3 regions of the Gordonia prachuapensis genome follow, and region 2 is predicted to be linked to each of the others. Evidence: riboswitches for the same ligand, from Rfam matches in the RefSeq annotation. Region 2 holds a riboswitch; each other region holds the start of a gene.

What was found. A riboswitch is a leader RNA that binds a small molecule or an ion and turns the genes downstream of it on or off. The one in region 2 is predicted to bind thiamine pyrophosphate.
Region 1: another riboswitch for thiamine pyrophosphate. It lies ahead of thiO (glycine oxidase ThiO); the one in region 2 lies ahead of V1Y59_RS19985 (3-oxoacyl-ACP reductase).
Region 3: another riboswitch for thiamine pyrophosphate. It lies ahead of thiC (phosphomethylpyrimidine synthase ThiC); the one in region 2 lies ahead of V1Y59_RS19985 (3-oxoacyl-ACP reductase).

The regions. Positions count from the first base shown of each region.
Region 1 is NZ_JAZDUE010000012.1:22,596-32,829, forward strand. It holds gene V1Y59_RS14920 (TetR/AcrR family transcriptional regulator) at 1-141, opposite strand, end outside; gene V1Y59_RS14925 (oxygenase MpaB family protein) at 259-1,458, shown strand; gene V1Y59_RS14930 (hypothetical protein) at 1,488-1,877, opposite strand; gene V1Y59_RS14935 (thiazole synthase) at 2,058-2,858, opposite strand; gene thiS (sulfur carrier protein ThiS) at 2,860-3,057, opposite strand; gene thiO (glycine oxidase ThiO) at 3,057-4,151, opposite strand; TPP riboswitch at 4,145-4,259, opposite strand; gene thiE (thiamine phosphate synthase) at 4,616-5,293, shown strand; gene V1Y59_RS14955 (hypothetical protein) at 5,494-6,024, shown strand; gene V1Y59_RS14960 (NUDIX hydrolase) at 5,999-6,481, opposite strand; gene V1Y59_RS14965 (hypothetical protein) at 6,838-8,283, shown strand; gene V1Y59_RS14970 (glutamate ABC transporter substrate-binding protein) at 8,280-9,287, shown strand; gene V1Y59_RS14975 (serine/threonine-protein kinase) at 9,327-10,234, shown strand, end outside.
Region 2 is NZ_JAZDUE010000019.1:37,209-47,442, forward strand. It holds gene V1Y59_RS19945 (DUF3558 family protein) at 41-607, opposite strand; gene V1Y59_RS19950 (DUF3558 family protein) at 666-1,286, opposite strand; gene V1Y59_RS19955 (antitoxin VbhA family protein) at 1,552-1,731, opposite strand; gene nadE (NAD(+) synthase) at 1,856-2,671, opposite strand; gene V1Y59_RS19965 (CinA family protein) at 2,673-3,194, opposite strand; gene V1Y59_RS19970 (hypothetical protein) at 3,272-3,415, opposite strand; gene V1Y59_RS19975 (sulfite exporter TauE/SafE family protein) at 3,615-4,541, shown strand; gene V1Y59_RS19980 (hypothetical protein) at 4,578-5,258, opposite strand; gene V1Y59_RS19985 (3-oxoacyl-ACP reductase) at 5,347-6,117, opposite strand; TPP riboswitch at 6,108-6,204, opposite strand; gene V1Y59_RS19990 (ribbon-helix-helix domain-containing protein) at 6,256-6,459, opposite strand; gene V1Y59_RS19995 (glycoside hydrolase family 26 protein) at 6,684-7,688, shown strand; gene V1Y59_RS20000 (universal stress protein) at 7,696-8,553, opposite strand; gene V1Y59_RS20005 (cation diffusion facilitator family transporter) at 8,653-9,561, shown strand; gene rsgA (ribosome small subunit-dependent GTPase A) at 9,574-10,234, opposite strand, start outside.
Region 3 is NZ_JAZDUE010000002.1:266,395-276,628, forward strand. It holds gene V1Y59_RS03600 ((2,3-dihydroxybenzoyl)adenylate synthase) at 1-954, shown strand, start outside; gene V1Y59_RS03605 (ABC transporter substrate-binding protein) at 1,136-2,128, opposite strand; gene V1Y59_RS03610 (ABC transporter ATP-binding protein) at 2,125-3,063, opposite strand; gene V1Y59_RS03615 (FecCD family ABC transporter permease) at 3,075-4,166, opposite strand; gene V1Y59_RS03620 (FecCD family ABC transporter permease) at 4,163-5,221, opposite strand; gene V1Y59_RS03625 (siderophore-interacting protein) at 5,341-6,096, opposite strand; gene V1Y59_RS03630 (GNAT family N-acetyltransferase) at 6,392-6,739, opposite strand; TPP riboswitch at 6,929-7,043, shown strand; gene thiC (phosphomethylpyrimidine synthase ThiC) at 7,036-8,727, shown strand; gene thiD (bifunctional hydroxymethylpyrimidine kinase/phosphomethylpyrimidine kinase) at 8,724-9,578, shown strand; gene V1Y59_RS03645 (HAD-IIA family hydrolase) at 9,655-10,234, shown strand, end outside.

The DNA of each region.
Region 1 (10,234 bases), on a different contig from region 2:
GACCGCGTCGATGTCGGCGAAGTATCGGTAGACGGTCCCGATGCTGACGTGAGTGTCGTCGGCGAGTTCCTGGGTCGTCGGGCGCCTACCGGGTCGACGTGCGAGCAGGTCAACGGCGCTCGACAGGAGGCGTTTGCGCATCTCAACGCTGCGCTCCTGCTGTGGACGGGCCCGTTGGGCAGGTCGCGAACCGCGCCCAGATGTTCCGGCCATGAAAGTGAATAGTAAGTGAGGATTCCTCGTGTTTCACTGGTTCGCATGAAGCCGATGCCGAAGGACCTGTGCAACGCCGACCTCGCGGTCGCGCGCTACGGGCCGGTGGGCGAGCGCTGGCTCTCGGAAATGTGGCGGGGTGACGAGCTCGCCGACGCCGTCGTGAACGACACATTTCCGGGATCGTCGTCGACCGACGCGGTCCGCGTCGCGTTGGAACACGGCATCGGCGCCGTCGACCACGCACCCGAGTCGTTGCGCGAGCTGTTCGCCTTCCTCGACGACGAGCCGGAGTGGGTCGATCACGCACGGCTTGACCGCGCCGCCGACGCGCTGATCCGGCACACCGCGGCACTGGGCGTGGTGCTCGCCGCCGCGTCGCTGCTGCGCGGTGCGGGCAACAGCATCGCCGGCAAACCGCTGGTGCAGACGGGCCGCTACGCGTCGATGCCGGCGGTCCGGTCGGTCGAGGTCGGTGAGTGGCTGCGCCACGTCATCACCCCGGGCGGGATGCGGCGCGACGGTGCCGGATTCGCCTACACCGTCCGCGTTCGGATGATCCACGCGCATGTGCGTCGCGGCCTGTACCGGGCCGGGATCTGGGACGAAGCGGCGTGGGGCGTGCCGATCCCGCAGCCGTACATGGCATTCACCATGGCAGAGTTCGGCCACATCGCCCTCGATGCGATGCGCAGCCTCGGGGTGCGGCTGAGCAACGACGACCTCGACGCGATCTATCACCTGTGGCGCTACGTCGGGCACGTGATCGGTATGTGTGAGTTGAATCCGACCGATGCGGCCGATCACATCCGCATCGAGGAGTTGTATCGGCTGACCTCGCCGGGACCCGATGACCACGACCGCGAGTTCGTGGTCGCACTGACCGACGACTACCTGATTCCCGAGTTGGCCAACACCTTTCCCGGCCCGGACGCAGCACGCCGAAAGGTGGCGACCACCCTGGTGCACGGGCTGCAAAGGGTGTTCCTCGGCGACACCGATGCGGAGGCACTGCACATTCCGGACACCCGGCTCAAGTACGTCATCCGGGCCGCCGGCCCGGCCCTGGCGGGTCTCGGACACCTCCGGATGGTGGTCGGCGGTGGACCACAACGGATCTCCCGTCGCGGGTACCGGGTGCGCGACGCGGAGATGGCGCGGATGCGGGCGGCTTACGACGTCACGCACCAGCTCGTCGACGACGCGCCGGCAGCCCCTGTGTCCCGACCGGCCCGGGTGTCCTGACCGGTCTGGCCTCGGACAGGACCCGCTGATCAGCCGAGTTTTCTGATGATCTGCGGTCCGGCGCTTGCGAACATGGCCGTACCGCCTGCGAGCAGCATTCCGATCGTTGCGGCTCGCCTTGGGAGTCCACGCCGAGCCGCCGCAGCCACCACCCCCGCGTCGAGAATGTCCATCACGATCCCAGCTCTCAGCGTCGCCCGCCGAACCGTGCTGTCGGGGTGCAGCGCTGCGGCACCCAGGAGAATGTCGCGGATCCCGAAGGCCTTTATCCAAATCCCCTGGTCTGGGCCCGGGTACTCGATCGCGAGGAGCGTCTGGTGGACAGTGCGCGGAGCAAGCGCGGTCGTGGCACCCCAGACGATTCGCCCGATACCAATGGTGGCCAGAACGCGCCTCTCGGCCAACTCAGCAGTCGTCATTGCAGGTCAAATCCCCCAGGTTGCTGCCCATTGTGTCGACACCCTACTGCACCGCACCGTAGTCCTGTTCGATGAAGTCCTGTTCGATGAAGTCCTGTTCGATGAACGCCGACAGGACACCCAACCGAGACCGCCCAATCACGAACCTGTGCTGGTTGATCCGAGGAGGCCCGACCTTTCCTAGGCCCGAGCAGGCGAGGATGCCCGCGCCCAGAAGCGCTTCGGGATGCGGCCCGCGCCGGCCGCGTACCGGCCGCCGATCACCGCATGCCGCATCGCTGCGGCCATCCGTTCCGGGTCGTCGGCGCGGGTGACCGCCGAGGCGAGAAGTACTGCATCACAACCGAGTTCCATCGCAAGGGCCGCGTCGCTCGCGGTGCCGATCCCGGCGTCGAGGATCACCGGCACCGCGCTGTCGGCGACGATCATCTCGATGTTGTGCGGGTTCGCGATTCCGAGTCCGGTGCCGATGGGCGAGCCCAGCGGCATCACCGCCGCGACGCCGAGGTCCTGTAGCCGAGCGGCGAGCACCGGGTCGTCGTTGGTGTAGGCCAGGACGGCGAAACCGTCGTCGACCAGGGCGCGCGCGGCATCGAGCAGTTCGATCGGGTCCGGCAGCAAGGTCCGTTCGTCGGAGACCACTTCGAGCTTGACCCAATGGGTTTCGACGGCCTCCCGCGCCAGTTGAGCGGTCAGCACCGCTTCGGCGGTGGTGTGGCATCCGGCGGTGTTCGGCAGGATCACGATGCCCAGGCGACGCAGCAACTCGATCATCCCGGTCCGCGAATCGGGGCTGACCCGCCGGAGTGCGACGGTCGTCAGCTCGGTTCCGGACGCGATCAGGGCACGCTCCAACACGGCGAGATTCGCCGCACCTCCGGTGCCCATGATCAGCCGGGAGGTGAACTCGCGCTCGGCGATCCGCAGTGGGGTGTCGCGTTCGGTCATCGTCATGTTCTCGGTCGTGCTGTCCGTCGTCATGTCATCCTCCCTGGACCGCGGTGACGATCTCGATCCCGGCGCCGTCGTGCAGCGATCGGTCCCACCGGCCTCGGGGCACCACCTCGCCGTCGACGGCGATCGCGATCCCACGCTGCGGCAACCCCATCGCCTCCACCAGATCCCCCACGGAGGCGTCGGTACTCATCTCCCGGGCCTCCCCGTTGACGGTGATCGTCATCATCGAACTCCTCCATCATTCGCGGCGCCGGCGACGCTCTCGGCACGGTCGTTGCCCAATAGCGTCGTCACCACGTCAGCGGTGTACGGCGCCAACAGGATTCCGTTGCGTCCGTGGCCGGTGGCGACGACGACCCGCTCGTCGACTCGGCGGACGACGGGCAGACCGTCGGGGGAACAGGGCCGCAGTCCGGCGCCGGCCTCGATCAGTTCGTAAGTCCGAAGGCCCGGCATCAGCTCCACAGCATCGGACAGCAGGTCCGTCACGCCCCCGACATCCGGGGCGACCGCGGTCTCGTCGAAGGGTTCGTACTGGGTCGCGCCAACGACGACACCATCGTGGCGTGGCACCAGGTACACCGACCGGCCGTGCATGCGAGCCCGCACCACATGCGTCGGCGACGGCACCGACCAGCGGGTGCGGCGTAGCCGCAACACTTCGCCCTTGGCGGCGTACAACCCGAGATCTGCGGCGAGCGCCCGGCTGCCCAGTCCCGCGGCGACGACGATCTCGTCGGCGTCGAGGGCCGACAGATCGGTGACCTCGTCGTCGACGATGTCCCCTCCGCTGTCGGTGATCGCCGTCCGCAGGCGACCGAGCAGCCGACGATTGTCGACGGCGCCTTCGCCGGTGGCGAGAAAGCCGCTGTGCAGTCGCGAGCTCAGTCCCGACTCGAGCTGTCGGATCTCACTCGGGCCGACGGGCCGCAGATCGTCGTGCGCCCGAGGCTGTCGCGCCCAGACGAAGTCGGCGAGGGTCCTGAGGTGCTCGGCGTCGGCGGACGCGGCGGCGACGAAGAGTGAGTCGGTGGCCGCGAGGATCTGCGGGTCGTCCAGCCGCGCCAGCAAGGCCGGCCAACGGCGGACCGACTCCACCGACAACTCCAGCAAAGCGTCCTCGCCGGGGTGCCCCTCTCCCAACGAGCCCAACATCCCCGCCGCCACCCAGGCCGCCCGACGATCGGTCCCGGCGTCGTGGACGCGGACCCGCCAACCGGCATCGATCGCGGCCAATGCGCAGGTCAGGCCGATGACGCCGCCGCCGACGACGGCGAGTTCACGGGTTGTTCGATGGTGTGTGTCGGCATGCGCCACGCAGATCATCCTTCCTTCGCCGGCATTACCCGGATCAGGTCAAACGGTCAGCGGAGGGTCGTTCCGCACTCTCAGCCCGGCGTACCCCGGACTCCCGTGTCGTACTCCTCCAGAGTAGCGGTGACCAGAATCTGCATCGTGAGGGCCGTCCGAGGGGCTATTCCCCTCGGAGCGGCCTGAGGACGCAGATTTTCGTCATGTCCGTGCCGCACGGCCGGACGAGGGAGGCCTTCGTGACGCACGCTCCTTCGTTGCGGGCTCCTCAGGCAGCGGTGGTGACGCACGCTCCTTCGTCGCGGGCTCCTCAGGCAGCGGTGGTGACGCACGCTCCTTCGTCGCGGGCTCCTCAGGCAGCGGTGGTGACGCACGCTCCTTCGTCGCGGGCTCCTCAGGCAACGGTGGTGACGCACGCTCCTTCGTCGCGGGCTCCTCAGGCAGCAGTGGGGTGACGCACTAGCGTGACCATCGTGACCGACATCCGAACCACGAGGATCGCGCGCCTCACCGACTCCCGTCTGTACCTGTGCACCGACGCCCGCCGTGAGCGCGGCGACCTGGTCGACTTCGTGTCCGCCGCGGTGGCCGGTGGGGTCGACATCGTCCAGCTGCGCGACAAGGGCTCACCGGGGGAAGCGGCGTTCGGTGCGCTCGAGGCGCGAGAGGAACTCGAGATCCTGGGGCGGATACGTGAGGTGGTCGACCGCCGTGGCGCGCTGCTCGCCGTCAACGATCGTGCCGACATCGCCTCGCTGGCCGGGGCAGATGTCCTGCACGTCGGCCAGGGCGATCTGCCCGCCGACATGGCCCGGCGGGTGGCCGGAGACGGGATCGCCATCGGCATCTCGACGCACGACACCGACCAGATGCGGCACGCTGTCGACGACGACGATGTCGACTACTTCTGCGTGGGACCGTGCTGGCCGACCCCGACGAAGCCGGGCCGGTCGGCACCCGGCCTCGACCTGGTCGCGGCGGCTGCGGCGACCGGGACCGACAAACCCTGGTTCGCCATCGGAGGCATCGACGCCGATCGCCTCGACGCGGTCACCTCCGCCGGTGCGCGACGAGCCGTGGTGGTCCGCGCCATCACCGCGGCCGAGGACGCCACAACAGCGGCGGCGGAACTCCGCGGCCGCTTCTGAGCTCCCACGCGTCGCCCGTTCGGCCGATAAGTCGGTTGCTACCCGGAACGGGCGAGGTCTATGGTTGGCGCCATCATGATGTGCAAGCAGAGCGCGCTCGTAACCCGCCGCAGCGGGGTCTGATTCGACCGACCCCCCGCTGCGGGGTCGCCTGCGTTGCCTGCCCGTCGGTCTCCATCTCCGATGAGAATTCAGATCCGATGCACACCATTCAGCGTTATCCCAGTCATGGTCATCCCAGTCATGGTCATCCCAGTCCCGGCACATACGAGCCGTCGCGATGCGACCCGTTCCACGACCGATTCGGCCGCCCACTGCCCCGCGGTCTACGTGAGCAGGCGACCGGCCTGAACTGGCAGGACTTCCTCGAGGAGTTCGCGCCGCGCGGAGCCATCCGGCTCGGCACGTGGACCTCGACCCGCGACCATCAGGACTCGGTCACCTGCCGGGCCACCATCGCCCTCGCCGACCGGATCATCTCCCTGCAGGCCACCGCGGCCGGCCCGATCGGGGCGCTGACCTCGATGCTGTATGACCTCGGCGCGCCGGTGCAGATCGTCGGCCTGCATCAGTACGTCGTCGACGACATGGTCATGACGTTCCTGCTGTGCGAGCACGATGACCGCCAGTGCTGGGCCTACGGAACCGGGCCGACCGCCGACGACGCGAACGTGAACGCCCTGATCGCCGGCGCCAATCGGCTGCTCAGCTCTGCGGGTCGAGCGCGCTGATCCGCTCCTGCAGACGGGGCCAGGCCTTCTCGAATCCGGGGTGCAGCGGCAGGTTCGACACGTCGCCCTCCGGCACCCAACGCAGTTCGGCGGACTCGAAGTTGGCGATCGTGTGCACGGGCTCGTCCACCTCGGCGATCACGGTCGTATAGGTCCAGCCGCTCGGCGCCTGGTGGGTCACCAGCGCGGCGACCACGCGCAGTTCGCTGTCACCGATCCCGGCCTCTTCGTCGGCCTCCCTGATCGCGGTGTCGATCGCGCTCTCGTGGGAGTCGCGGGCGCCGCCCGGCAGCCCCCAGGTGCCGCCTTGATGGGACCACACGGCCCGGTGTTGGAGCAGGATCGCGATGGATCCGTCGGGCATCGGTGCCCGCAGCAACAGGCCTGCCGCCCCGTTACGGCCCCAGTAGCGTGAACCGTCCGGATCGACCACCCAACCGTCGCCGTCTCCGCGCACCCTGCCTCCTGAATTCGTGACGCACCCCGACATGAGTCCGAGGCCGGACGACACCCACCGTATGTGAGTCATTCGACAGTGACCAGTGCGCGAACCCGGAATTCACCGTGTGCGTCGATCGGGGTGACCCGATTCGGCGAGTCGCGGGACACGCCCCTCCCACCGAGCCGTGCACGCAGGTGAGAGCTAGGGTTGAGGCAGATGATCGGACCGCCGCACCCGTGTCCGGCGGTGGGCGAAACATCTGCACTGCCCGCGGCGACAGACAAGGTGGAGAACCGTGAACTCGACGCCGGCGCGACCGGCACGAACGGAAAGTGACGCCGGCATCATGGAGAGTTCGGAAGGCAGCTGACGTGACCGGCGACGTCTCGCCCATGCGGACCGCGCTCACCCGCGCCGGTCGGACGATCCGACCCGGTCCCACAGCTCCCCCGATCCGGCAGGTCCTGTCCGATCGTCGCGATCTGGTGTCGTCGGCTCGGCAGCGCGCGCAGTCGCCGTTGACGACGCTGCGCCACTACGCGGTCACCAGCCCGGGCAAGCTGATCCTGATCCTGGTGATCCTCGCCGTCGCCTGCCTCGCGACCGGGTTCTACGCCTCCACGACGCTGGAAAACCGGACGCAGACGTTGCGGTTGATGATCGACCGGACCGAACCGCTCGCCGAGGCATCGCAAGTTCTCTACAGTTCGCTGTCGATCGCCGACGCCTCGGCGAACTCAGCGTTCATCTCCGGCGGTCTGGAATCGCCGGAGTTGCGGACCCGGTACTCCGACGCGCTGGCGACGGCGTCGTCGTCGCTCGTCATCGCGGCGGGCTCGGCCGAGGACGTCGGTGATGCGCCCGCCAGTACCGCGGACCGCGAGATCGACGCCGATCTCAACACGCTCGCCATCAGCATCCCCGTCTACAGCGGACTCGTCGAGGTCGCCCGGACCAACAACCGACTCGGCAATCCGGTCGGTTCGGCGTACCTCGGCGAGGCGTCGTCGCTCATGCAGGAGCGGATCCTGCCGGCGGCCCAGCGGCTGTATCAACGCCGCTCGATGGCGATCGCCGACCCACAGAGCGCCCTGACGAAGCCCCCGTGGGGGGTGTACGCCGCGCTCATCGCACTGATCATCGGCCTCGTGATGACCACCCGCTATCTCGCCAAACGCACCCGGCGACGCTTCAACATCGGTGTACTCGCGGCGCTGATCGCGGTGGTCGTCGGCACCGTCTGGTTGCTGACGTCGGGACTGATGTCGGTCGCGGCCACCAACAATGCGCGCATCGACGGCTCGGCCCCGCTGCGGGAACTCACGTCGGCGCGCATCCTGACGCAGCAGGCGCGGTCGGCGGAGACGCTGTCCCTGGTGCGGCGCGGCGATCAGGACGATCTCGACCGCACTTTCGCCGACACGACCGCGGCGATCGAACGTCTCCTCGATCGGGTCGACGGCAACCGTGGCGACTCCAGCGCCGTCACCGACGCGCAGCTCTACAACGCCAACTACGTACTCGACCGGTGGCGCGAGCTCGACGCGCAGGTCCGTCAGGAGATGGCAAACGGCAACTTCGCCCAAGCCCGGATGATGACCGTCGGTGACGGACGCCTCACCACCGCGCAGGCCTACCGCGACCTCGACCGGGCCCTCGTCGACTCCATCACCACCACCCGGCTCGAGTTCCGCGACGACATCAACACCGCGCAACGCGTCCTGGGATTCACCGGCACGGGCATCCTCATGCTCACCCTCTTCGCCGCCGCCGCGGTGGTGCTCGGGCTGATCCCGCGTATCCGGGAGTACCGATGACCGCACGGCGCGCTTCGGGCATCTCGATCAGACGGCTGCTGACGGCCGCCATCGTGCTCCTGGCGATCTGCGCATCGACGACAGCCTGTTTCCGCTTCCCCGCGCCGGATTCGCCCCCGCCCGTCGCGTTCGGCGTCAACCCGACGCCGCCCGGCGCCGAGAGCCAGGTCGCCCGCGAGCCCGTCCCGAACTCGCAGAACTGTGACGCGACGGTGAGCCTGCGACCGGGGCCGCTGCCACCGCCGAATCGGATGCCGCGGGGCAGCACGATGGCGGAGATCCAGGAACGCGGGCGCCTCATCGTCGGACTCGACATCGGCAGCAATCTGTTCAGCTTCCGCGATCCGATCAGCGGCGACATCCAGGGATTCGACGTCGACATCGCCCGGGCGGTGGCGCGCGCGATCTTCGGCAACCCGGCCACCATCGAGTTCCGGGTCCTCAGCTCGGCCGACCGCACCCAGGCCCTCGTCGACGGCAGCGTGGACATCGTCGTGAAGACCATGAGCATCACCTGCGACCGGCTTCAGGAGGTGTCCTTCTCGACACCGTATTACGTTGCATATCAACGTATTCTGTCGACACGAAACTCCGGGGTGAACGGTCCCGCCGGGCTGGCGAACAAGCGGGTGTGCGCCGCACGCGGAACCACCTCGATCGGGCGCCTCCAGGCCATCGCGCCCCGTGCCAGAATGGTCACGACGACCACCTGGGCGGATTGCCTGGTTCTGATGCAGCAGGGACAGGCAGACGCCGTGAGCACCGACGACGCCATCCTCGCCGGTCTCGCCGAACAGGACCCGTGGGTGCAGCTGGTCGGACCGAGTCTGGGCGCGGAGTTCTACGGCGTGGGCATCCCCAAGGGTCGCGACGACATGGTGCGCTTCGTCAACGGGGTTCTGGACCGACTCCGGCTGACCGGAGAATGGCAGGAGATGTACAACCGGTGGCTGTCCATCCTGGGGCCCGCCTCCGGACCTCCACAACCCGTGTACCGAGACTGATAGGGGAGAAACCGATCGAGTGACGACGGCCGAGACGATATGAGCGAGCACGAACAGCCCACTGACGCACCGGAGTCCGCACCGGACACCGGCGGTGTCGACGTGGGTACGCAGGCCGCCTCGGCAGACGACCCGGACGTGGGCACGCAGGCCGTGTCCGCAGACGAACTCGACGTCGGGACCCAGGCCGCGTCGGCCGACGACCTCGACATCGGCACGCAGAAGGCGGATCTGGCCGACCTCGACGTCGGCACGCAGTACACGCCGGGCCCTGCGGCGGACGACGACGCGTACGAGGGTGACGAACCCACCGATCGCGTCGCGAACCGTGCCGGGTCGACGATCCCGACCGATGTGATCTCCGCACTCGGCTCCGGACGCCGCCTTGTTCCCCGCAACCGATCGATGGTGCACGATCGCCGGCTGGGCAGCGGACTCGTCGAGCTGCCGAAGATCATCGACATCGAACCGGCGGATGCGGTCCTGAGCGAACCGGTCATCGCCGAGGGCAAGCGCAGCTGTTGGAAGTGCGGAAAAGCGGTGGGGCGCAGCTCCGGACCCGGTGAGGGCGATCTCACCGGCGAGTGTCCGCACTGTGGGGCGCACTACTCCTTCGTCCCCGGACTCGCGCAGGGCACGGTGGTCGCCGACCAGTACGAGATCACCGGCGCCATCGCCCACGGCGGGCTGGGGTGGATCTATCTCGCGATCGACCGCAACGTGTCCGATCGGCCGGTCGTCCTCAAGGGCCTGCTGAACTCCTCGGACTCCGAGGCCCAGGCCGTCGCGGTCGCCGAGCGGCAGTTCCTGGCGTCGGTGAATCATCCCGGCATCGTCAAGATCTACAACTTCGTCGAGCACGCCAACGAGTACGACGACCGTTTCGGTTACATCGTGATGGAGTACATCGGCGGCCAGACCCTCAAGCAGATCACCTCGGAAGACGA
Region 2 (10,234 bases):
CAGCGTCTCATCGAAACCGGCCGGATTGGTCGTGCGATAGTTACCACCCCAAAGCCTGGAGGACCTTCTCGGTCTGCGGGATCGCGCTGCGACAGACGCTTCCGTCGTCGGCGTCGCCATCAACCAGCACCCGCAGTAGGAAGCCGTCCGGGGTGCCGGCAGTCTTCACCAGAGCACGGCAGGACGACTGCCCGTCCTCCGTCTGCTGGTACATGGTGCCCGCCGCGATCGGATACTCACTGACCACCGCGTTCTCCAGAATTATGTCCACGTCCACCGGCTGAAACACCTCGATCTTCAGCGAACCGTAGCCGTCGCTGAGCGGCCAGTCGCACCCAGGAAGGCCGCGATCGTCGGTCGGTTCCGGTTCCATGGCGACTTCGCCGACCGTGAGTGGGGCAAGGTCATCGTTGGTCAGGACAGCGCAGATCTCCTGGCCGGTCAGGGTGGTCGGACTCTCCCGCTGCGTTTCGGCCGGCGCTGACAACGGCGCCGGCATTCCGGACGACGCGGAATCGTCGCCGGTGGAACTGTCCCCACATGCACCGACGGTCAGTGCGATCAACGTCGCCGCGGCTGCCAACGACGCTTTAGTCACATTCCTCACGCCGCGTCCTCCCTGTTCGGTTCCGCCAGAAATCCAGCAGGTTTGGGTAATGACGAACTCACCACCCCAAAGCCTGGAGGACCTTTTCGGTCTGTGGGATGGCGGCTTCGCAGGCATTCGTCGTGTCAGACGGCGATCCGGCGACCGCGACTTTCAGCAGGTACCCATCTGGGGTCTCGGGAGTCTGGACCGACGAACGGCACAGCGAAATATCCTCCTGCGTATGGCGATACATGGTCCCGTCTCCGATCGGGTATTCCCCGGAGACCGTGGTGTCGAGGAGGATGTCGACGTCGAACGGTTTACTCACCGAGATCTCAAGCCATCCGTACCCTTCGCGGACCGGCCATTTGCACCCTGGGAGGCCCCGTTCGATCGTCGGAGTCGGTGGTTCGGTGATCTCTCCTTCTGCGAGCGGCGCCACGTCTTCGGGAGCCAACACCTCGCAGATCTGTTCGGAGGTCAGGTCGGTGGGACTCTCGACGGGCGCATCCGCCCAGTTCGACGTCTCCCCAGAGACGGCAGTCGTGGTGGATTCCGCGGCGTCGTTCGATGAGTCATCGCCACAGGCGCTCAGAAGCAGCGTCATCAATGTTGCAAGGATCGCCGTCGGTAGCAGCTTCACACGAGATCTCACGGTTGACCGCCGTGACGATGTTGCGTTGCAGCGCCAGAACATGATTCCCCAAACCCACCGATCCACTCCGGATCAGCCTTGAGTACTTCCCCCAACCGTTCCGCCCCCGATCATCGTCCCTGCACGGTCCTGCAAGACGGATTCGACCGTATCAAGTGGGTCGATTGACTCGCTTGGGTGGCAAAGCGTTCCGCGGAACGCTTTGAATGGGGATCGAGCAACATCCGGACACCGACGACGGTGACCATGGGTTCACCGAATCGCTGTCCGAGCGGGGCCAAGCATCGATGGCCGGCACCCGCGGCTATCAGATGTCGTAGCGCTGGCGGACTCGCTCACCGAGTTCCGCCGCAGTGATCGCTCCGCGAGCGTAGGCACGCTGATCAGCCCGTGTGGCGTCTGTGCTGCGGTAGCCTTCCAGCTCGGAGCCACTACGGATCTTGCGGATCGTACGCACTCGCCGTTGCACCTTCTCCAGCTCGGTCAACGCAGCTCCTTTACCGGGTGATAATCCCAGCGTAGTCAGGATGAACGACGACTGGGCGAACCGCGACCGCGATCCGATGGTGGCCGGGATCGGCATCGTCATCGGCCTGACTTGTATCCCGAACTCAGCTACGCCACCACGAGTCATACGGGTCCACCGGCAGCGACCGCTTGTGCCGGGTGCGCAGGTAGGTGGACTCGATGACCTCGGCCGCGGCAGGGTCGACGGCCTCGCCCTGCAGGTAACGGTCGATGTCGGCGTAGCTGACGCCGAGCGCCTCCTCGTCGGGCAGGGCCGGGCGGTCGTCCTCGAGGTCGGCCGTGGGCACCTTCGTCCACGTGCTCTCCGGTGCGCCGAGGTGCCGAAGTAGCTGTGCGCCCTGACTTTTCGTCAACCCGGCCAGTGGATTGACGTCACTGCCACCGTCGCCGTACTTGGTGAAGAACCCGGTGACCGCTTCGGCCGCGTGGTCGGTGCCCACCACGAGTAAGTTGCGCTCGCCGGCGATCGTGTACTGCGCGATCATCCGTTGGCGCGCTTTGACATTGCCGCGGGTGAAGTCGCTGATCTGCTCCACCCCGAGAGCCTGGGCGGCTGACGTCACGGACGCGTCAACCGCCGGTTTGATGTCGATGGCGATCGTGTGGGTGGGGTCGATGAACTTCAACGCGACGTCGACGTCGTCCTGATCGGACTGCTGCCCGTACGGCAGTTGCACCGCGACGAACTCGGCATCGGCAATGCGGTCGACGGCGAGCTGAGCGATCTTCCCGGCGAGGGTACTGTCCTGTCCGCCGCTGATCCCGAGCACGAATCCGCGTGCCGGCGTCGTGTTCAGGTAGTCGACGAGGAAGGTGACGCGTCGCTCGATCTCTTGTTCGGGGTCGATCGTCGCCGCGGGGTGCAGCTCTTGTCTGATCTCGTCCTGGAGCTCACTCATGTCAGTGCGCTCCCTCTCGCGGGTCGGCGTTCTCGGCCACAGTGAGTAGCAGATTCAGGCTGGTCGCGATGGTGCGCGCCAGGACCGTCGGCGGATCGCCGTCGAAGACGTGGTGTTCGGTCCGGACGTCGCCGCGGTCGTACATGCCGAACCACACCGTGCCCGGCGGCACGTCCTCCTGGCATTCCGGACCGGCTTCCCCGGTCACCGCCAACGCGATATGTGCGCCCATGAATTCGGCGACGCTGGTCGCCATCGCCTCTGCAGCGGCTTCGCACACCACGGGTCCGTCCGGCACGTGCAGCACCGAGTGCTTGACCTCTTTGCGGTAGGCGACGACCCCGCCGCAGTACCAGTCGCCGGATGCGGTGGCCCGACCCAGATGGGAGGCGAGGTTGCCCGCGGTGAGCGATTCGGCGGTGGCCACGGTGAGCTCGCGTTGGCCGACGAGCTCAGCGAGCTTCTCGCACCGCTCGTGCACTTCCTCGTCGGTGGGTACACGATCTTCGGGTTCGCTGACCACGCCCGCTCGCCTCCTCGTCGATGACGGCATCCGGTTCGTGCGGATACCCCGGCATCGACGGGCGCAAACCGAGGGAACTACGCGAGGAGCATGCCGAAGGTCAGCAATCCACTCGCGGCGAAGGAGGCGGCGATGACCACGGCGGCGCGGGCGTGGTCGACCACCGAATCGATCGGCTGTGCCAGATCGGTGGCGACGGCAGATTCGTGTGCGGCTGGCATCGTGACTCCCCCTCGTAGCGCTCTATCGGTCTCGCTGACGACGCTAAGGGCGTGGGCTGGTGCGTTCGACTGCGTGAAGCACATCGTGGCGGATTCGCGATCGAGGTAACGGGTTGATAACGGCGAACCTCCTTCGAGGGGTCGTTCGGAGGCTGGCCTATCCTCGGTCGGACGGATTGGACAGCGAGGTACCACCCGGATGAACTACGAAATGGCCATCGCCGCTCTCGGGATCGGCATCGTCATCGGCCTGACCGGTATGGGCGGCGGCGCACTCATGACGCCGACGCTGGTGCTGTTCTTCAACGTTCCTCCGCTCACCGCCGTGTCGAGCGACCTCGTGGTCAGCGCGGCCACCAAACCCGTCGGGACCGTGGTGCACACCCGCAACGGGACCGTGCACTGGAAAATCGTGCTCTGGCTGGTCATCGGGTCGGTGCCGGCAGCATTCTCCGGGGCGCTCGTCATCTCCTGGCTGGGTCCCCTGGCGGGGGTCAGCGAATTCGTGAAGACGGCGCTCGGCATCGTGCTGCTCATCGCGGCTGCCGGCCTGGTCGGACGCGCCTACCTCACCTTGCGTCAGAACATGCGGCCCGACCCGTCCGCTGTTGCCGGCCCACCCCCGGCCACCGGCAACGACATCGCCGTGCGCATGCTCCCAACCCTGGCGGTCGGGGTGATCGGCGGGCTGGTCGTCGGACTCACCTCGGTCGGCTCGGGGTCGCTGGTGATCATCGCGCTGATGGCGCTGTACCCGTTCCTGTCCGCCAACTGGCTGGTCGGCACCGACCTCGCCCAAGCAGTCCCCCTCGTCATCGCCGCCGCAGCCGGGCACCTGCTGTTCGGTGACGTCGACTGGAGCGTCGTGGCGCCGCTGCTGGTCGGCAGCATCCCGGGCGCCTACATCGGCGCGCGCCTGTCGTCGCGGGCGTCGGCCGGACTCGTGCGTCGCGCACTCGCCCTCGTCCTGGTCACCGCAGGACTGAAGATGCTCGGCGTCAGCAACCTGTGGACGCTGATCGGGTTGGGTATTGCGCTCGTCGTTGGGACTGTCGGGTGGATGGTCATCCGGATGCGGTATGGGCTGAAGGCGACGAATTGGCAGGATCGGCGGGCGGCTGTTTGAGGCGTCGGTAGGCGTTCCGCGGAACGCTCATCGCTCCTAGGCTCGCTCCCGCCCGATCCGGCTGTACCGATACGCCTCCTTACGCAACGTCGCGAGCCACGACGGCGCGAGTTCCACCGATGCCGGGGTGCGGATCACCGGGTCGAAGTCGAAGTCCGGGTCGGCCAGGACGTCGAGGTCGAGTCGTAGCACTGCGACGAACTCTGCGCCGCCGCGCGCGACCTCCACGACCGCGACGATCGGCCGGCCGGCGTAGACCGCTTTGCGCAACTCGTCGAGCGACAGGCCGGACAGGTCGTCGGGTTCGATGAAGCGCGCCCGAATCCAGTACAGGGTGTCGTCGTGGCGGAACGGGGTCAGGCTCGACACCGTCGCGCCCGGCCAGCGGAATGTCGGTAGCGGAAGCGGCAGCCGGCCACCGAGGGGCGCGGGACCCGCCAGCAGCAGATCCCAGACGGCGTGCGAGTTTCCGTCGTCATCGACCGACGGCTCGACGGGCAGTCGCACGGCGAGACCCACGATGTCGGGAAGCCCACCGGGTGTGCCGACCCCCTTCGACACCCGCGCGGTGACCGGCCCCGAGCGCACCGGCAGTGGGGTGTCGCCCGAAAGGGCCGCGTACCCGCTGCACACCAGGCCGTCGGGGTGGAAGACGCGCGCCGACCGGGCATGCGACAGCCACTCGAAGGGTTTGCTCACGAGGCTGGTGACAGGCACACCACCGGTATGACCAGCACGGGCGGCGACCAAACCTGACCTATGTGCCGAGAACAGAAGGAACTGGAAGGTCTGGCGACGCGCCCGATCAGTTCTTCACCAGCCCACCGTCGACGACGAGGTTCTGACCGGTCACCGCCCGCGACCACGGGGACAGGAAGAACAGCACGGCGTCGGCGAACTCTTCGGGCGTGGTCACCGACCGGAGCGGCGTGGAGTCGGCAATGGCGTCGAACACCCCACTCGGAGTTGCAGCGCTGGCGTCAGTGGTGCGCAACAGCCCTCCGGAAACCATGTTGACCGTGATGCCGTCGGGGCCAAGATCGTGCGACATCGTGCGGGTCAACGCGAGCAGCGCCGCCTTCGCCGCCGTGTAATCGTGATACGGCACAACCGGATTCTGCACCAGGTTGGTGCCGATGTTGACGATTCGACCACCGCCGGCCGACCGCATTCCCGGTAGTGCCGCCTGGATGACGTTGAGTGCGCCCCCGACGACGCCGCTGAACTGCGCGTCCAGCTCACCCCAAGAGAGATCGTCGGCGTGTGACCGATGCTCACCGTTGAAGGAGTAGTCCGGCAGCGCATTGTTCACCACTGCGGTAACCGGGGTGCCGAAATGCTCGCCCGCGGCGGCGACCATGTCACGCACCGCATCTCGATCAGTGACGTCGGCGCCGACGACGAATGCCTTGTCACCGATCTTGTCGGCCAAAGCCCGTGCCGCATCACCACTCCGGCGATAGTTGATGACAACGCGGGCCCCCTGGGCGGCGGCCGCCAGGACGATGTGCGCGCCGAGGCCGCGGCCACCGCCGGTGACCAGAACGACATGCTCAGAGGTGGGCACAGCAGACATTCGGACCATCCCTTCGCCGGTGCTAACCGGAGCAGGTTCGACGGGTGTGATCTCAGCCGACCCATGCCGGCACCCCGTGTCGCACCCCATCCGACAGCATCGGGTGGTCGAATGCAAGTTGCGATGGTGCACCGAGAACTACTGGCCGAACCCTTCCAGCAGCTCATCGACACGTTCGGCAACGGGCTCGCGACCGGTGAACAAGCCACCTCTAGGACGAACAGGGCCGTCGCTCAATGCTTCACGAAGCGCCTGCCGCACGACCTCGGCCTCGGAGACGGACCGCCGACGCGCTTCGACCTCGATGGCTCGCTTCAGGTCGTCCGGGACGGACAAGGTCATCGTGAACACAAAACGTATGGTAGTTCCGCTACCGCTCGATCGGCGCCTTGATAACGCCCACTGAACCGAGAACGGCGCCCGGTGGACCGGAAACGGCACCCACTCGACGGAAAGTGGCACCCAGTCGACCGAAAGTGGCACCCAGTCGACGGAAAACGGCGCCCAGTCGACGGAAAACGGCGCCCAGTCGACGGAAAGTGGCACCCAGTCGACAAGATGGACGCATGAGCTCTGCGCAGACCGGCCTGGCGTCGCCACGAGGGTGGACGCGTCGGCAGGCACTGCGCACGATGCTGCTCGCCGGCGCGGCCCTTCCGCTGGCGGCCTGCGGGTCGTCGACCAGCGAGGACGCTGGGCCGCGGCGCGCGTGGGGGGCGTACATCCCCAGCGTCATCCCTGCCTCCGACACATCCCCCTCCCCGATCGACCAGCTGGCCGCGCTCGCCGGCGCAGCGCCCGCGTACCTGCACCGCTTCGCCGCGATCGGCGACTCCGCCCCGACCACCGATCTCGACGCCATCGTCGATGCCGGGGCCACTCCATTGCTGACCCTCGAACCGTGGCGGCCAGACGGCGGGATCGTGCAGCCGCGATATACGTTGTCGCGCATCGCTGCCGGCGATTTCGACGCCGATTTCCGACGCTGGGCCGCCCAACTCGCCGAGTGGGGCCGACCCGTCCTGTTGCGTTTCGCGCAGGAGATGAACGGCACCTGGTATCCGTGGTCGATCGGGGTCAGCGGCAACACGGCGGCCGACTATCGCAATGCGTGGTCGCGGATGCGGTCCGTCTTCGGCGACGAGGGCGTCGAGAACGTGTCGTTCGTCTGGGCGCCCAACGCGCTGACCGTTGCCACCACCGACTTCGGCGACGCCTACCCGGGCGCAGACCACGTCGACTATCTCGCCCTCGACGGCTACAACTGGGGCGACACCCCCGGCCACCACTGGCAGCCGGCGGCAGACCTGTTCTCCCCCAGCCTCGCTCGACTCCGGGAACTCGACGCCGACCTGCCGCTGCTGATCACCGAGGTCGGGTGCGCCGAGGGTCCCGCACCGGAGATGAAGGCGGACTGGATTCGCGACTTCTTCGCCGTCGTCGACGCCGAGCCGCGGCTGAAGGCGTTCCTGTGGTTCCAGACCGACAAGGAACGAGACTGGCGATTCAACACCACGCCGGCCAGCACGCAGGCGTTCCGGCGTGGTGTGAGCTCCCTCGTAACCGGCTGACCGCGCCCTACTGGGTGTGTACCACCATCACCGGGCACTTCGTCACATGCAGCACCGACTGCGTGGTCGAACCGAGCAGCAGGCCACGGAATCCGCCGCGACCTCGGTTACCAAGGACCACGAGCTGCGCGTCGTCGGCCGACTTCACGATGCTCTGCGCCGAATTCTCGGCTTCCACAACGGTTGTCACGTCGACATCGGGATAGTCCGCGCGGAACTCGTCGACCAGGCCGGTCACCAACGCCTCCGCGTCGTCGTGCATCTGCTGCTGCGGCGGCAGATGCCGTCCGCCGATGACCTCACCCGACATGGCGCCGAAACCGTTGACTGCGACCAGCGACGTCGTCAACAGTTGTGCCTGCTGGAACGCTGCGGCGGTGGCGACGCGCGAGACCTGCGAACCGTCGACGCCCACCACCACAGGGCCGGCGGCATCGGCACGTGCCGTGGAGGGAACCACGACGACCGGGCAGTCGGCATGCGCGGAGATGTAGGTGCTCACCGACCCGAGCAGCAGGCCGGCGACCCCACCACGGCCGCGGCTGCCGACGACCAGCATCTTCGCCCGCGAGGACAGCTCCTGCAGCAGCAGCGACGGCCGGGACTCGATGACCTGGGCGGTGACCTCGACGCCGGGAGCGATTTCGGCCGCGACCTGCGCAGCCTTGTCCACCGCCTGCTGACTCTCGGAGCGCCAATTGTCGAGGAAACCCTGCGTGGGCACGATGGGCGGGTTCTCGAATGCGCACACCACCGTGAGCGGCAGCTTCTCTCGTCCCGCGGCACCGGCGGCCCATCGCGTGGCGATCAGTGCGTTCTCCGAACCGTCGACCGCGACCACGACCGCGTCGTCACCCAAAGCCATCAACCGTCTCCTTCTCGCATGGTGTCCGTTACGTCCGACCCCACCATCATCCCACCGACCACGGACCGGGCGGCTCGGCACTGCCATACCCTGGAACCCGTGGCAGCCGATCCCCGATCACATGAGCGCCGCGCCCTCCTGCTGAGCCTTGCCGTCACCGGCGCACTCGGCTCGGCCGCGCTGGTGTGGGGCATCATCAGCGGCTCGAGCGTCATCCTGTTCGACGGGCTGTACATGCTCGCCGGGATCGTGCTGGTGGCGGTGTCCCTCGTGGCCGCCCGCACCGCCGAGACGCGCCCGACCCCCGACTACCCGTTCGGCCGCCACGGCGCCACCCCGCTCGCGGTCTGTCTGCAAGGCGCTGCCTTGCTGGCGACGCTCGTATACGGCGCATCCGACGCCGTCGCCGTGATCGTCAACGGAGGGTCCGACGCATCCGCCGGCAGTGTGGTCGCCTACGGGATCGTGTCGGCGGCGTTGTCGTTGGTGGTGATGATCTTCCTGCGCGGTCCAGCCCGGCTGTCTCAGCTGGCGCAAGCCGAACTGGTGAGCTGGCGGGCCGGCGCGCTGCTGAGTCTCATGGTGGCTGTCGGCGGTGTCGTCGCCGTCATCATGCGACGGTCCGAGGCCGAATCGGCAGCTGCCTACGTCGATCCCGTCCTCGTCCTGATCGCATCGGCAGCGATCGCGCCGATGGCGACCTCCCTGCTGCGACAGGGTCTGCGCGAGCTGATGGAGGCGGCGCCACCCGCCGAACTCCGCGCGAACATCGAAGCGGCAGCCGCCGCGGCAGCCGCCGAATACGAGCTGCCGGACCCGATCGTGCGCGCCACTCGCCTCGGCCGGCGGCTGTACGTGGAAGTCGACTTCCTTGTGCAACCGGGTGATTGGCGGGTGGAGGACGAGGACCGGGTCCGGCGCTTCGTCGTCGACCGACTGGAATCGTCCGACTACCAGCTGTGGGCGACCGTGGAACTCAGTACTGATCCGACGTTGATCGAGGATTGAGCAGCGTCGGCGTCACATCTTGCGCGGATGCGACCGGTTGATCGACTTACGCAGGCGCCCCATCTCCTTCGCCGACCGCTTCGCCTCGGCACGTAGTCGGGCGTCGGTGCGGGCCGCAGCATGGGCATTCTCGCGCTGCAGCCGGTGATAGCTGTCGAGCCGACGACGAGGCAGGTCGCCGCCCTCGATCGCGGCCAGCACGGCACAGCCCGGTTCGGTCTGGTGCGCGCAGTCGGTGAAGCGGCAGCGCTCTGCCAGATCGGTGATCTCGGCGAAGGTCTGATCGAGGCCGTCGTCGACATCGTGCAGTCCCACGCCACGCAACCCGGGAGTATCGAGAAGGACGCCACCACCCGGTAGCGGCAGCAGCTCTCGCCACGCGGTGGTGTGGCGCCCTTTGCCGTCCGTGTCGCGAACAGTGTTGATCGCCAACAGATCCGCGCCCATCAGGCGGTTGCCGAGACTGGACTTCCCGGCGCCCGACCGGCCGAGAAGAACGACGGTGCCCGTGATCGCGCTTCGGACGTCGTCGATGCCCTCGCCCGTCGTGGCGCTGGTGACCAGCACGTTGACGCCGGGCGCGATGTCGGCGACCTCGGCCGCCTTCTGATGGGCATCGGGACACTGGTCTGACTTGGTCAGGATCACCAGCGGCATGCCGCCGCTCTCCCAC
Region 3 (10,234 bases), on a different contig from region 2:
ACCGCCGCCGACACCTACCTGGTCGCGCTGCCCGGCGCGCACAACTTCCCGCTCTGCTGCCCCGGCATGCTGGGCATGATGGCGGTCGGCGGTCACGTGGTGGTCACCGACAACCCCAGCCCGGACAACACGTTCGACCTCATCGAGCAGTATCGAGTCACCGTCACCGCCCTGGTTCCTGCGCTGGCGCAGGTGTGGTGCGCGGCCACCGAGTGGGAGCCGGCCGACATCAGCAGTCTGCGGCTCTTGCAGGTGGGCGGCGCCAAACTGGCCGAGCCGGATGCGGTCGCCCTCGACGCGGCGCTCGGGGAGGTGGTGCAGCAGGTGTTCGGCATGGCGGAGGGACTGATCTGCTACACCCGCGTCGACGACGCGCGGGACCTGGTGCACGCCGTGCAGGGCGCGCCGATGTCGGAGTTCGACGAGGTGCGCGTCGTCGACGAGCACGGTGCCGATGTGCCCGACGGGACGGACGGTGAGCTGCTGGTGCGCGGTCCGTACACCATCCGCGGCTACTACCGCGCCGCCGAACACAACGCGCGTTCGTTCACCGCCGACGGCTACTACCGCTCCGGCGACCGCGTGCGACGGCTGCCGTCCGGGCATCTGGCCGTGACCGGACGGATCAAGGACACCATCGTCCGCGGCGGCGAGAACGTCGCCGCCGACGACGTGGAGGAGAACCTGCTCGCCCACCCGTCGATCCGGGCGGCGGCCGTGATCGGCCTGCCCGACGAGGCGCTGGGCGAAAAGATCTGTGCCGCAGTGGTCTTGTCGCACGACCATCCGCCCGGACGCCCGCTGGAATTACCGGACGTCCGCGGCTTCCTGACGGAGAAGGGGCTCGCGTCCTTCAAATTGCCGGATCGGCTGGTCGTGGTGCCGACGCTGCCGGTCACCGCGGTCGGCAAGATCGACAAGGCGGCGGTGCGGGCGTCTCTCCTCGGTCCCTGAGGAGCGAGCTTGCGAGGGTCACGAAGGGCGGCCCTCCGTGACGGTCCTCCGCTAGCGCTCCGGACCTCCTCAGGGACCGGGGGGACAGCCCCACCAGCGCTCCGGACCTCCTCAGGGACCGAGTGGTCGCCTCCCCCCGCTCCCTGAGGTGCGAGGAGCGCAAGCGACGAGCCACGAAGGGCTACTGCACCCGCCCTGTCGCCTCGGCAAGCATCGGCGTCAGCCGCTCGAGCGCGAACCGCAGCGACTCGGGGGTGCCCGCCGACATCCCCTGCACGATCGGGTCCGTCTCGGCCAGCTCGATCGCGCGCCCGTCGCGGACCACCGGCAACGAGTTGATCAGGTTGTCGTTCTGCAGCTGCGCCAACGGCATCCCGATCGGGGCGAACACCGCCACCTGCGAGTCGAGGGCCGAGACCCGCTCGACCGGCACCGAGGCGAAGAAGCCCTGCGCATCGAGGTCGGCGACCGGCGGGAACTGCACGAAGCCCAGTTCGGCGACGGTGTCGAACCGCGCGTCGCCGGGCAGATAGGCGCCGTAGGCCTCACCGAACTTGGCGCCCCACACGAACGTCTTGCCAGCGAAGTCCGGGTTCTGCTCGCGGAGCGTGTCCTGCAGATCGGTGGTCTCGGCGACCTGCGCATCACCTTCGTCGGTCCTGCCCAGCGCGGCCGCGATGAGCTGCGTCTGCAACTGCCAGTTGATGGCGTAGTCCGGGGTGCCTGCGGGCGCGGTGACGACCGGAGCGATCTCGCGAAGGCTCTGCGTCACGGCGGAGTCGTCGGCGGCGCGCACGTTGAGGATGAGGTCGGGGTTCATCTCACTGATCTGCTGATAGTTGAACTCGCCTGCGCTCGCCGCGGGGATGATCTCGGGGGTGTCGGTGCCGAATTCCGCTGCCGCCCACTCGCCGACGCCCTTGTTCTCGGCGCCGAAGGACATCCAGTCGTAGATGGCGACCGGCTTGACCCCGAGGCTCAGTGCGATCTCGCCGTCCGACCAACCAAGGGCCACGACCCGCGGATCGTCAGGCAGATCGAAATCCGGTGCTGCCGACGGGTCGGAGTACACGGTGTTCTCGGTGGTGTCCGACTGGATGCACGCGGTCAGTGCGAACACGAGAACGACGACGAGCCCCAGCGCGCGGGACAGTCGACGAAGGTGAGCGGTCATCGGATCTCCTCGGTCGTGGTGGATGTATGCGCGGACGGCTGTGGGGACGCACGTAGGTTGGCGGTGTCGCCGGGCACTTCATCGAAGGACACCGCACCGTCGCCCAGCGGGATCACCAGCGGGGTGTTGGTCTCGGGGTCGTCGATGATCCGCGCCCGGACCCCGAAGGTGCGGTGCACCATGTCGGCGGTGATGACCTCCGACGGCGCGCCTTGCGCGACGATGTCACCGCTGCGCATGGCGATGATGTGGCTGGCGTACCGGGCGGCCTGGTTGAGATCGTGCAGCACGGCGACGAGTGTTGTCCCGCTCTGGTTGAGGGTCGTACACAGTTCGAGGACCTCGATCTGATGTGCGAGGTCCAGATACGTGGTGGGCTCGTCGAGCAGCAGGATCGGTGTCTGCTGGGCCAGCGCCATCGCGATCCAGACACGTTGCCGCTGACCTCCCGACAGGGCGTGCACGGGGCGTTGGGACAGATCGGTCAGCCGGGTGACCTGCAGCGCGAAGTCGACCGCCGCCTGGTCCTCGTCGGTCCACTGCCGGAACATCGTCTGGTACGGGAAACGGCCCCGCGACACCAGGTCGATGATGGTGATGCCCTCGGGAGCGATGGACTGCTGGGGCAGCAGCCCGACCTCTCGGGCGAACTCCTTGCCGCGGAACCCCTTCACGTCCTTGCCGTCGAGCAGCACACTTCCGCCGCGTGGTGCCAGCAGTCGCGAAAGAGACCGCAACAGGGTGGATTTGCCACATGCGTTCGGTCCGACGATCACCGTGAACGACGCGTCCGGGATCACCACGTCGAGGTCGGCGATGATCGTGCGGTCGCCGTACCCGATCTCGAGGCCGGCCCCGGTGAGGCGGTGCGAACGTGCGCCGTCGAGCGCGGAGTCAGTGCTGGTCGGACCGGTGCTGTTCGGGCCGGTGTTCATGGGGTCTGGGGTCATGGCCTGGCCTTTCGTGACTGGGCGATGAGCAGTCCCAACAGGTAGACGCCACCGATGGACGTGGTCACCACGCCGACCGGCAGCTGCACCTCGGGCGCCAGGATGGTGCGGGCGATCGCGTCACAGCTGACGAGCAGCACGGCACCCACCGCGGCGGAGGTCACCAGGGGGATTCCCGGGCTCGGCGAGATCCGCGCCGCCAGCTGCGGAGCAACGAGTGCGACGAAGGCGATCGGTCCGGCGATGGCGGTGATGACGGCCGCGAACCCGACACCCAGGACCAGCAGCATCATCTGGGTTCGTGCGACGTCGACGCCCTTGCTCTGTGCGGAGTCGGAGCCCAGCTCGAACATCCGCATCCGTGGCGCGATGACGATCAGGGCGGGCACCAGGATCACCAGCCCGATGATCACCGGGACGGTGTCCGACATCCGGATGTCGTGCAGGCTGCCCATCCCCCACGAGGCCGCGGCGGCGGCGTTCTGCACGTTGGAGGTGGCGATCAGATAGCCGTTGAACGCCACCAACATGGCGTTGATGCCGATCCCGACCACCACGAATCGGTAACCGCTTGTGCCACCCCGCATTCCGAGGAAGTAGACGGCAACGGCGGTCGCCAGCGAGCCGATCAGCGCACCCACCGTCGCCCCGGCGGAGTCCAGGTTGAGCACGAGCATCGCGATCAGCGCCCCGGTGTAGGCCCCGGTGGTGAAACCGATGATGTCGGGGCTGCCCAGCGGATTGCGGGTGATGGTCTGGAATATCGCGCCCGACAACGCCAGTGCAGCCCCGCCGACGAGCGCGATCACCACTGCGGGCAGCGCGGCAGCGACGAGGTCGGCGGGCGCGCCGGATGTCATGCCGGCCAGCACCTTCAGCGTGTCGACGATGCCGAGGCGCGGGCTGTCGGTGGTGCTCACGCCGAGCGACCACACCCCGACCGCGAGGGCGACGACGACGAGGACGGTCCCGATCACCACGGCGGCGAGATCCACTCGGACACTGATCGTCCGGGTGCGGATCATCTTGATGCGGCGCGGCCAGTGCGCCGAAGTGGGGGTCGGTGGCAGCGGTTTCTGTAGGGTCACTGTTCACCTCCGCGCTGCCGACGGACCAACGCGATGAGAACCGGCGCGCCGATGAACGCGGTCACCATCCCGACCGGCAACTCGCTGGAGGTCAGCACGCGGGCCAGCAGATCCGACCCGACCATCACGATCGGTCCGACCACGACGCACACCGGCAGCAGCCAGCGGTTGTCGGGCCCGAACAGGATGCGCACGACGTGCGGAACCATGAGTCCGACGAAGGTGATCGGCCCCAGCGCCGCGGTGGCCGCCCCGCACAGCACGGTCACGACGACGAATCCACCGAGCCGCACCCGCCCCACGGGTACCCCGAGTGCACGGGCCCGGTCGTCGCCGAGCGCCAGACCGTTCAGATATGGGATCAGGATCATCGCCGCGAGCGCTCCGACGACGATCGGGATCCACACCACCGACACCTGCGACCAGTCCCGCCCGTCGAGTGTGCCGACCTGCCAGGAGCGGATCGCGTCGAACGACTTCGGATCGATCATCGTCAGGCCGAACCCGATACCGCTGAAGATCGAGCCCGCCGCGACACCGGTCAGCACCAGTTTCTCGGGGCTGGCGCCGCTGATGCCGCGCGAGCCGACGAAGTACACCAGGGTCGCCGCCAGGAATGCGCCGACCATCGAGGCCGCCATGTAGCCGCCCGTGGAGCTGACGTCCCAGGCGACCGCGGCGACGACCATCGCGAAGTACGCTCCCGAGTTGACGCCCAGAATGCCCGGGTCCGCCAATGGGTTTCGGGTCAGGCCCTGCATGATGGCGCCGGCTGCGCCGAGGGCGACGCCGACCAGGACCGCCAGCAGCGTGCGTGGCACACGGTTGTTGCGGATGACCTCGAGGGTGGTCGGGTCGCCGTCACCGAACAGGGCGCGCCAGGCGTCGGTGACCGTGTAATCACCGGAGCCGACGAAGAATCCGAGGAAGGTGAGGCCGACCGCGGTGCCGATGAGCAGCACGACCACGGCGAGTCGCGACATCGACCGCAGGCCCGACGGAGCCGGTGCAGGGGCGCCCGGTCCGGCCGGGGTCACCGCGGTGTCAGTGGTCAACAGGATCGCCTGTCGTCGGGGTACCGTGGCCCCCACTATAGGTTAGGAAAACCTTAACGACCTGACGTTCGAGCATCACTGCATGGGCGAGTGGGCGGCGGCCGAGCCTGGTGGGCCGGTCAGGATTCCGGACCGTTCTCCCGCCAATAGGCCTGCGACTTCACATCCGACTTGCCGAGTTTGTAGTCGTTCTTGAACGACGCGGCGACCGCGCGGGTGCTCTTCATGTCCAGGGCGACGAATCCGAAGTGGTTGGTGGCGTCGAATGCCGCGTCGCGCACCGCATCCGACAGCGCCGGCCCGTCGCGCTTGATCCAGTTGATGGTGTCCTGGTCGCGCAACCGCAGCGGCAGCGTCGTGTCGGACTCATGGACGTATTCGAGCCACACGGTCGCGGGAGCCGACGGATTGGCCGAACCCGAGATCCCGTCGAGCAACGAGTTGATCGCGGGCAGGGCCGCGATGTCGCCGGCGAGCAGCCAGCCCTTCGGCGCCGGGTCGGGGATCGCGAACTTGGAACCCATGAACGTCGACGAGATGGTGTCGCCGGGCCGCGCGGCCTGCGCCCACCGGGCGGCCGCGCCGTCGTGGATGGCGAACTCGAGGAAGAAGGAGTCGGTGGCCGGGTCCGGGTCGACCAGCGTGTAGGCCCGCTGATGCAGCTTGCCGTGCTTGTTCTCGAACCAGATGCGGATCCACATCGTGGGGTGCACCGGACGCTCGGTGAGCAGACCGCCGCCGGTGAAGCCGAGGCGGATGTAGTGGTCGGTTACCGGCTCGTTGCTGGTCACGGTGATCTCGTAATCGTCGGCACCGAGGAGTTTGAGGACCGCCCCCTGCCACCCGCGCGACTTGGTCTTCGTCTGTTCCGCCATGCGACAACGGCCTTCCCTCGACTGCAACAAGCTCTGTCAGGGTAGCCTAACTTAGCCTGCGGAGGCCTCGATACGTCGTCTCGCTGTCGCTCGCCGACTACTCGGCCAGCGAGAGAAGGCGAGCCCGGATTTCCCGCCGGTTGAGTAGCGCCCTTTCCCCGCCGGTTGAGTAGCGCCGCGCGAGCTTGCGAGCCGGCGCGTATCGAAACCCCTGCGAGCCGGGCCATCCCCCGCCGGTTGAGTAGCGCCGCGCGAGCCTGCGAGCCCGGCGCGTATCGAAACCCCCCGCACAACCTCACGCAGGCGCCAGCGCCACAATCCCGGGGTGCGCATCGAGATAGGACTTGGTGAACGAGCACACCGGCCGCAGTCGGGCGCCCTGATCGCGCACGTATCCGATCGCACCGACCATCAGCCGGGTGCCGAGACCGTGCCCGGTGTACTCGTCGTAGAGGACCGTGTGCAGGATCGTGATGGTCGACGTCCCGCCAACCGTCTCTCTGCTGTAGCCCAGGACGCCGACCAGGTCCCCGGCGACCCACAGCTCGAATCGATCCCGGTCTGGATTGTGGACGACCTGCGAGATCTGCTGCAGGATGGCCTGCGCGGACTGCGGTGGTCGATGTCGATGTTTCCGCTGCATGATCCCCTCCTGAGCACTACAGATCACCGTTGCCGAAGCTCCCCTTCCGGCAGCGGTGACGGTCGTTTGTGATTCGTGTCACAGCCTACCTTACGCAGGCGTAGGTCGGCGCGCCGTCGCCCCTGCCCGGCCCCCGACGCAGCGACGTCGTAGGGTTGGGGTGCACCACGGCACCCTCCGTGGTCGACAAATGAACAGCGCGGGGGCTCCCACGATCACCGGGGGCTGAGATGGCGACAGGCGGTCGCCGACCGCCCGAACCTGTCCGGGTAATGCCGGCGTAGGGAGTCGCAATCATGGGAACACGTGTATCCGAAGCTGCCGTCTCGACGGTCACCCAAGGACCGATCGAGGGAAGCAGCAAGCACTACCGCGAGATCGACCATCTCCGTATCCCGGCGCGACGCATCCATCTGACCAACGGCGAGCATCTCGACGTCTACGACACGTCCGGTCCGTACACCGACGCGACCGCGACCATCGACGTCGAGGCGGGCCTGCCACCGACACGGGATGCGTGGCACCGGCCCGAACCGATCGACGGTGCATCGACGCAGTTGGCGTGGGCGCGCGCCGGGATCGTTACCGACGAGATGCGGTTCATCGCCGCTCGCGAAGGTGTGGACGTCGACCTCGTCCGCGAGGAGGTCGCGACGGGCCGGGCGGTGATTCCGGCCAATCACCGTCACCCCGAATCGGAGCCGATGATCATCGGCAAGCGGTTCGCGGTGAAGGTGAACGCGAACATCGGCAACTCGGCTGTCACCAGCTCGATCGCCGAAGAGGTGGAGAAGATGGTGTGGGCCACTCGCTGGGGCGCCGACACCATCATGGATCTGTCCACCGGCAAGGACATCCACATGACCCGGGAGTGGATCATGCGGAACTCACCGGTCCCGGTCGGCACGGTGCCGATTTATCAGGCGCTGGAGAAGGTCAAAGGCGATCCCACCAAGCTGACGTGGGAGATCTACCGCGACACCGTGATCGAGCAGGCCGAACAGGGTGTCGACTACATGACCGTGCACGCCGGTGTGCTGCTGCGCTATGTGCCGCTGGCCGCCCGACGCGTCACCGGCATCGTCTCGCGCGGTGGTTCGATCATGGCGGCGTGGTGTCTGGCGCACCATCAGGAGTCGTTCCTCTACACCCATTACGAGGAGTTGTGCGAGATCTTCGCGCGCTACGACATCACCTTCTCGCTCGGTGACGGCCTCCGCCCGGGATCGATCGCCGACGCCAATGACGAGGCGCAGTTCGCTGAGCTCCGCACGCTCGGAGAGCTGACGAGGATCGCCAAATCGCATGGTGTGCAGGTGATGATCGAGGGCCCCGGTCACGTTCCGATGCACAAGATCGCGGAGAACGTGCGCCTGGAGGAAGAGCTGTGCGAGGAGGCCCCGTTCTACACTCTCGGCCCCCTGGCCACCGACATCGCGCCGGCCTATGACCACATCACGTCGGCGATCGGCGCGGCGATGATCGCGCAGGCCGGCACCGCGATGCTCTGTTACGTCACACCGAAGGAGCACCTCGGTCTGCCGAACCGCGACGACGTGAAGGTCGGGGTGATCACCTACAAGATCGCCGCGCACTCGGCGGATCTCGCCAAGGGCCATCCGGGTGCACAGGAACGCGACGACGCATTGTCCAAGGCGCGCTTCGAGTTCCGGTGGACCGATCAGTTCAATCTGGCTCTCGACCCGGACACCGCGCGGGAGTACCACGACGAGACGATGCCCGCCGAACCGGCGAAGACCGCCCACTTCTGCTCGATGTGCGGGCCGAAGTTCTGTTCGATGCGTATCTCGCAGGATGTTCGGACCTACGCCGAGGAGAACGGCCTGGTGACCGCCGAGGACATCGACCGCAAGATCGCCGAGGAGATGGCCGCGAAGTCGGCGGAGTTCGCCGAGCACGGCAACCGCGTCTACCTGCCGTTGGAGGCCACTGCCACTGCCACTGCAGGAGGTTCGCCCACACGATGACCGACGATCTCCGCCTACCCACCGCCGAACCGGGTGCCACACCGCGGCGGGTGCTCACCATCGCCGGTTCCGATTCCGGCGGGGGTGCCGGCATCCAGGCCGACATGCGCACCTTCGCGCTGCTCGGACTGCACGGCTGTGTGGCGGTCACCGCGGTGACCGTGCAGAACTCGCTCGGCGTCCAGGGTTTTCAGGAGATCGCGCCGGACACGGTGGCCGCGCAGATGCGCAGCGTGGTCACCGACATCGGTGTCGGCGCCGCGAAGACGGGGATGCTGGCGTCGGCGCCGATCATCGAGGCGGTGGCCAAGGAGTGTGTCGGACTCGGGATCGGCGGCGCGGGCTCGGTGCCGCTCGTCGTCGACCCGGTCTGCGCATCGATGCACGGTGATCCGCTGTTGGCGACCGAGGCTCTGGAGACGTTGCGGTCTGCGTTGATCCCGCTCGCCACGGTGGTCACCCCGAATCTCGACGAGGTGGCCCTGATCACGGGCATCCAGGTCGTCGACCAGCAGACCCAACGGGCCGCGGCCCGGTCGCTGCACGCTCTCGGGGCGCGTTGGGCGCTGGTCAAGGGCGGGCACCTGCGGTCGTCCACGCACAGTCCCGATCTGTTGTTCGACGGCGAGACCTTCCACGAGTTCGACCATCCACGCATCGACACCACCCACGACCACGGCGCCGGCGACACCCTGGCTGCCGCGACCACCTGCGCGCTGGCACACGGGCATTCGGCGCCCGAGGCGATCGGCTTCGCGAAGAGATGGGTGACCCGCGGGCTCGAGGCGGCCTATCCGCTGGGCGCCGGGCACGGTCCGGTCAACCCGTTGTGGCGCGTGCACAAGGGGTGAGGGCGGCCGCCGGCCGAGTTCCATGGATTCGCCGGGTTTTCACTCCCTCGTCGGACTGCCGGTCGATAATTCGGGCATGGATGGCGCAGAGGAGTCCGCGGGCTGGAACTACCTCATGGACATGGACGGCGTTCTCGTCCGCGAGGATCACCTGATCCCGGGTGCCGACACGTTTCTCGCGGAGCTGCGCAACAACGAGATCCCGTTCATCGTGCTGACCAACAACTCGATCCGCACACCGCGCGACCTGCGTGCGCGGTTGCTCCGTACGGGCCTCGACATTCCGGAGGAGGCGATCTGGACCTCGGCGTTGGCCACCGCTCGCTTCCTGGAGTCGCAGCGCCCGGGCGGGTCGGCCTATGTGGTCGGGGAATCCGGGCTCACCACGGCCCTGCACGAGATCGGCTATGTGATCACCGATTCGGCACCGGACTATGTGGTGCTCGGCGAGACGAGGACCTACTCGTTCGAGGCGATCACCACCGCGATCCGCCTGGTGGAACTCGGATCACGGTTCATCGCCACCAATCCGGACGCCACCGGACCGTCCGCGGCCGGATCACTACCGGCGACCGGCGCGGTCGCCGCGTTGATCACCCGCGCCACCGGCCGCGAACCGTACTACGTGGGCAAGCCGAATCCGTTGATGATGCGCT